DNA from 2 places in the Janthinobacterium pasteuri genome. Region 1 is predicted to be linked to the other one. Evidence: predicted binding sites of a transcription regulator. Region 1 holds the regulator's gene; the other holds the start of a gene.
The links. Region 1 encodes NrdR, which represses ribonucleotide reductase genes. Its sites were predicted from a motif close to CACNANATNTNGTG; they were not measured.

Region 1 (3,410 bases):
GCACATCGCTGCCATGCAGGGCGCCGGGCAGCGCGCCGCTGATGCCCTCGCTGTTCTTGCCCAGGCTGCGCGCATCGAGCCCGGCGACATTCGCGCTGTCGTCATCCGCATGGGCGACGGGCGCGGCGCTGCTATCCCAGTTCACATACGCCGTCTGGCGCACGGCGCGGGCAATGGTGTCGAGCGCATAACGGCCATTGTCGTCCAGCCGCGCATTGGCGGACTGGTCGCCATAGCTGCCGCTGGCCGCCAGCAGCACGGTGCTGGCGGCCAGCATCAGCAGCGCGCCCAGCGACAGGGCCACCAGCAATTCGACCAGGCTCATGCCCCGATGCCGGCGCCCGCGAACGTGCATGCCGTTCATGCGCCGCCTCCCCCCAGCTGGAATGCCAGCCTGGGCAGCGACTCGTTTGCCGCATTCACGGCGGGTGATCCATCGGGCAGACGGGCGCGCCAGCCCAGCTTGATAACGATGGGCGCGCCCTTGCCGCCGCTGCACGCCCAGTGCAAGCCTTGAGCGGCGGCGTCCCACGCGGGAGCATCGCGGCAGATTTGCAGACGCGCGCCAGGCAAGGCCGCATGCAGCCTGTGCTTCCATTCGGCGATGTCGAATTGCGCCAGTTCGGCCGCGCTGCAGGCGGCAGCGCCGAAACAGTCCGGAGCGCCGCCGACAGGCTCGGCGCCGTCCGCCGCCTCGTAGGCTACGTTCAGGTAGGGATTACCCGCATCGAGACCGCGCATGAGCACGCTGTTCGCGCGCATGCGTTCAGCCATGCCGGCGGCCAGTTGCACGCCCGTCGACAACAGTGCCGACTCATGGCGCGCGCGCAGGGAGCTCAGTTGCAGGATGCCGGCACCCAGCAGGCCCAGCGCCAACAGCAGCAGGGACACGAGCACCTCGACGAGGCTGCTGCCGCCCGCAGGAAACATCTCGCGACCGCCATTGCGCATGCGCTCCTCCCTTCCGCAGACAGAGTCGCAAGAACAGGCGGCCCAGGTACACGATAGGCGCGCGCAAAAAGCCGGGTCTGCGCTAGCGCAAACAGCACGGCGATAAAATGAAAAAAAAAGCGCCTGGATTGATCAGGCGGCTTGCCAGGCGAACGCTGGCGTGATGAACACGGGGCGCAGAACCGGCCCCATTTTCAATCAGGTGAACAAGAAGGTGAACGTCAGGGCTTGCTGCGCGCCTGCCCCACTTCGGCAATCGCATCCTGGAACTCGGCCAGGTCTTCGAAATTCTTGTACACGGAGGCGAAGCGGATGTAGGCGATCTTGTCCAGGCGCTTGAGTTCCTGCATGACCAGTTCGCCGATATAGCCGGAATCGACTTCGCGCAAACCGCTGGTCAGCAGTTTTTCCTGGATGGACGCAATGGCCGTATCCACGGAGGCGGCCGCGACGGGACGCTTGCGCAAGGCCAGCATCAAACTGCCGCGCAACTTATCCGCAGCGAACTCCGTCCGGCTGCCATTCTTTTTGACGACGGCCGGCATGATAAGTTCAATACGTTCGTAAGTGGTAAAACGCTTGTCGCATTTGCCGCAGCGGCGGCGGCGCCGAATGGCATCCCCTTCCTCCGATACGCGCGTATCGAGAACCTGGGTATCGCCGTGCTGGCAAAATGGACATTTCATGGGGCGAAGACAACTTTATAGTAGTTAATGACGGAAAATCGCCGCCCTTGTACAAAGGGCGCCCGAATCACTCCGGGCGCCCTGGGGCACGACTGGAATGTGTCAGACAGAATCTTACTCTGTATGACACATTCTGGACAAATAATTATGAGGCGTACACAGGGTGCGCGTCGGCCAGCACTTTCACGGCCGCTTTCACGCGCTCGATGGTGGCGGCGTCATGCGGATTGTCCAGCACGTCGGCGATCAGGTTGCCCACTTCTTCCGCTTGCGCTTCCTTGAAGCCGCGCGTCGTCATCGCCGGGCTGCCCAGGCGGATGCCCGAGGTAACGAAGGGTTTTTGCGGGTCGTTCGGGATGCCGTTCTTGTTGCAGGTGATATGCGCGGAACCGAGGATGGCTTCGGCTTCCTTGCCTGTCAGGTTCTTGGCGCGCAGGTCGACCAGCATGACGTGCGACTCGGTGCCGCCGGACACGATGCGCAGGCCGCGCTTGATCAGGGTTTTCGCCAGCACGTCGGCGTTCTTGATCACTTGCTTCTGGTATTCGACGAAGTCAGGGCTCAGCGCTTCCTTGAAGGCGACGGCCTTGCCGGCGATCACGTGCATCAGCGGGCCGCCCTGGATGCCAGGGAAGATGGCCGAGTTGATGGCTTTTTCGTGTTCAGCCTTCATCAGGATGATGCCGCCACGCGGGCCGCGCAACGATTTGTGCGTGGTCGAGGTGACGAAGTCGGCGAACGGCACCGGGTTCGGGTACAGGCCGGCGGCGATCAGGCCGGCGTAGTGGGCCATGTCGACCATGAAGTAGGCACCCACTTCCTTGGCGATCTTGCCGAAGCGTTCGAAGTCGATCTTTTTCGAGAAGGCCGACGCGCCGGCGATGATCAGTTTCGGCTTGCGTTCGCGCGCCAGGCGTTCCATCGCCTCGTAATCGATGTCTTCTTCCGCCGTCAAGCCGTACGACACCACGTCGAACCACTTGCCGGACATATTCAGTGGCATGCCGTGGGTCAGGTGACCGCCTTCGGCCAGCGACATACCCATGATCAGGTCGCCCGGTTTCAGCATGGCAAAGAACACGCCCTGGTTCGCCTGCGAGCCAGAGTTCGGCTGCACGTTCGCGCATTCGGCGCCGAAGAGTTTTTTCACGCGGTCGATGGCCAGTTGCTCGGCGATGTCGACGAATTCGCAGCCGCCGTAGTAGCGCTTGCCCGGATAGCCTTCGGCATACTTGTTCGTCAGCTGCGAACCTTGCGCTTCCATGACGGCTGGCGACGTATAGTTTTCCGACGCGATCAGCTCGATGTGATCGTGCTGGCGCACGTTTTCTTTTTGAATGACGGCGAACAATTCAGGATCGACGTTGGCGAGGGTGTGATCTTTTGCGAACATGTAAAAACTCCAAAGATAAGGGTGCTTGTACTGGCAGGTTGGATCGAATGAGGGGAGCCGGCGTTAAGTGAATAACAACATTGGACAGGCAGCCTCTTCGTGCTTTTCCATAGTGGCTACCCAGGCGAACGGCTGATGAAAAATCTCACGTTTCCCGGTGGGTGCCCACCTTTCGCCGGTTTGCCGATCGCCATTCAGGGAGATCGCCCGACTTTTCGCCAGTCACGTGAGACGTAATGGAAGTCAAATTGTAAGTTAAGTGCCCAAATTGAGCAAGGAATGCAACCGTACGGCTATAATCGCCGCGCGCCAACGCAGCCCGGGCACGACCACAGGCCGCCCCGGGGCAAGACTGCGGCTCTTAAGCTGAACTTAAACCT
Region 2 (3,410 bases), on a different contig from region 1:
CGTTGCGGCGCGCCGGTGGCCATCCGCGGCGAATCGGGCACGGGCAAGGAACTGGCGGCACGCGCCATTCACGCGCAAGGTGCGCGCGCCAGCTCCCCGTTTATCGCCGTCAACTGCGGTGCGATTCCCGAAGCGCTGATGGAAGCCGAATTTTTCGGCTGCCGGCCGGGCGCCTATACGGGTGCGCTGCACGAGCGCCAGGGATTGTTCCAGGCGGCCCATGGCGGCAGTTTGTTGCTCGATGAAGTCGATGATTTGCCGCTGCCCATGCAGGTGAAGCTGTTGCGCGTGCTGCAGGAGCGCCGCGTGCGCAAGCTGGGCGGCAGTAGCGACGAAGCCGTTGACGTGCGCATCCTGTGCGCCAGCCAGCATGGCCTGGCGCGCGGCGTGGCCGCCGGCACGTTTCGCCAGGATCTGTTTTACCGCCTCAATGTCATCGAGCTGGCGCTGCCGCCGCTGCGTGAGCGGCACGGCGATCTGCAGGTATTATGTGAGGTAATCCTGGCGCGTCTGGCACCAGGCCAGGCCGTGAGCCTGGCGCCGCCGGTGCTGGCGGCCCTCGCTGCGTATGCGTTTCCCGGCAATGTGCGCGAACTGGAAAATATGCTGGAACGGGCACTGGCCTTTGCCGATGGCGGCGTGATCGCGCTCGACGGGCTGGCCTTGCCGTCCGTTGCCGGCATCACCGCGCTGCGGGCAGCGCCGCCGCCGGTCGTGCCGGAGCGGCAACTGTGCTTGCCCGGCATGGCGCTTTGCAGCGTTGCCCCGGTCTTGCCGCTGGACATGTATTTGCGCCAGGCCGAGCGCGACATGATCATGCAGGCGCTGGTGCAGGCGTGCTATCACCGCGCACGGGCGGCGCGCCAGCTGGGGCTGAGCGTGCGCCAGCTGCGTTACCGGATGCAGAAATTGACGATACAGGAAGCGCTACTTTGATGACAGCATGGGCGATAGATGAAGACGGCTGGTGCGATGGCGCGCTGCGCTATGACTCGCCGTACCAGGATGCGCGCCCGGACGGTGCGCAAGTCGACTTGCTGGTGATCCATAACATCAGCTTGCCGGGCGGCCACTTTGGCGGACCGCATGTGTCGGACTTGTTTACCGGCCGGTTAGATTATAATGCCGATCCTTCTTTCGCCGACCTGCGGGGCTTGCAGGTGTCGGCGCACTTTTTTGTGCGGCGCGATGGTGCGCTGTTGCAATATGTTTCTGCTGATCAACGTGCCTGGCATGCTGGCGCGTCCACATTCGAAGGACGCCCGCAGTGCAATGGCTATTCCATCGGTATCGAAATGGAAGGCACGGACTTTGTCCCCTTCCAGCCGCAGCAGTACCGCGTGCTGGCGGCGCTGACGGCGGCGCTGGTGGCGCGCTATGGCTTGTCCCAGGTGCGTGGCCACGAGCATATTGCAGCGGGAAGGAAGACGGATCCGGGACCGTTTTTTGACTGGCATTTTTATCAAGAATGCTGGTTGGAAACTGTGCGCAGGCGGCCTGCGTTAGCGCTTACTACGCGGGGATTGGGCTTTCCATCCATGCCCTGAAAAGTCAACCGAAATCGTATATGAAAATACAAAAAATTACGCTGACGGATGCCGGAAAACTATTGCATCGCCTTTCGATGGGCACTACAATTAGTGCACAACTTGGATTTAAAGACTATATGTAGTGCCATCACAGACGTTTTCAGAATTATTACCAAAGCTACCCTGTTTGTTGATATGGCAACGGGAACTGGCGTTTCATCACCCTTGATCGTGTTTCGCGCCAGCCGGGCTGTACAGGTTGGCCGGATGATTTTTGGCTGTGAGTAATTTACTATTTAGCAACAAATACCTGAAGAAACCCTGACCATCGGGCGTTCTATTCAACAACACACGCGGCAGCAAAACTGCAGGCTGACTTTAGCTGACAACGGGAGCTTCAATGCAATCACCACAAGATATTTCCATCCATCCAACGCCAGTATCGCCAGCGCCAGGCGCGGCCAATAGCGTGGCGAGCACGGGCGCGGCATTGGGCGACTATCGCATCATCCGCCGTAACGGCGCGGTGGTGGCATTTGAGCCTTCGAAGATCGCTATCGCCATGACCAAGGCGTTTTTGGCCGTTAACGGCGGCCAGGGCGCTGCCTCGGCACGCATCCGTGAACTGGTGGAACAACTGACCGACGGCGTCGTCGCCGCGCTGGTGCGCCGCCATCCGGGTGGCGGCACCTTCCATATCGAAGACGTGCAAGACCAGGTGGAACTGTCGCTGATGCGTTCGGGCGAGCACGACGTGGCGCGTGCCTACGTGCTGTACCGTGCCAAGCACATGGAAGAGCGCCGCCTGCAGAAGGAAGCGCAAGGCGCCTCCGCGCAAGTCGCAGCGCCCCAGCTGAACGTGCTTGATAACGGCGTGCGCCGCCTGCTGAACATGCAGGAAGTGCGCGACCTGATCAATGCGGCTTGCGCCGGCCTGGAAAAGCATGTCGATGCCGACGCCATCCTGGCTGAAACGGTGAAGAACCTGTACGACGGCGTGCCCGTCGAAGAGCTGCACAAGTCGGCCATCCTGGCGGCGCGCGCGCTGATGGAAAAAGATCCGGCCTACAGCCAGGTCACGGCCCGCATCCTGCTGCACACGGTGCGCAAGGAAGTGTTCGGCAAGGAAGTGCCGCAAGCGGCTGCTGCTGCCGAGTACCTGACGTATTTCCCGCAATATGTCGCCAAGGGCATCGCCAACGACCTGCTGAACCCGGTACTCGCCAGCTTCGACCTGGAACGCCTGGCCAAGGCCATCGTTGCCGACCGCGACTTGCAATTTGGCTACATCGGCCTGCAAACCCTGTATGACCGCTACTTCCTGCACATCCAGGACGTGCGCATCGAAATGCCGCAAGCGTTCTACATGCGCGTGGCCATGGGCCTGTCGCTGAACGAAGCGGACCGCGAAGCGCGCGCCATCGAGTTCTACAATCTGCTGTCCTCGTTCGACTTCATGAGCTCGACCCCGACACTGTTCAACTCGGGCACCCTGCGCTCGCAGCTGTCGTCGTGCTACCTGAGCACCGTCTCGGATGACCTGGAAGGCATTTACGACGCCATCAAGGACAATGCGCTGCTGGCCAAGTACGCCGGCGGCCTGGGCAACGACTGGACGCCAGTGCGCGCCCTGGGCGCCCACATCAAAGGCACCAACGGCAAGTCGCAAGGTGTGGTGCCGTTCCTGAAAGTGGTCAACGACACGGCCGTAGCAGTCAACCAGGGCGGCAAGCGCAAGGGCGCCGTCTGCGCCTACCTGGAAACCTGGCACATGGACATCGAGGAATTCCTCGACCTGCGCAAGAACACGGGCGACGACCGCCGCCGCACGCACGACATGAACACGGCGAACTGGATTCCCGACATGTTCATGAAGCGTGT

Region 2: a site for NrdR is predicted at 1,661-1,674, ahead of ACQ4WN_RS01615 (ribonucleoside-diphosphate reductase subunit alpha). Genes of this name have one in related genera too.

What each region holds. Positions count from the first base shown of each region.
Region 1 is NZ_JBNYXS010000022.1:13,769-17,178, reverse strand. It holds gene ACQ4WN_RS20165 (PilW family protein) at 1-364, opposite strand, end outside; gene pilV (type IV pilus modification protein PilV) at 361-951, opposite strand; gene nrdR (transcriptional regulator NrdR) at 1,173-1,637, opposite strand; gene glyA (serine hydroxymethyltransferase) at 1,783-3,030, opposite strand; ZMP/ZTP riboswitch at 3,142-3,266, opposite strand.
Region 2 is NZ_JBNYXS010000001.1:355,945-359,354, reverse strand. It holds gene ACQ4WN_RS01625 (sigma 54-interacting transcriptional regulator) at 1-936, shown strand, start outside; gene ampD (1,6-anhydro-N-acetylmuramyl-L-alanine amidase AmpD) at 936-1,547, shown strand; gene ACQ4WN_RS01615 (ribonucleoside-diphosphate reductase subunit alpha) at 1,930-3,410, shown strand, end outside.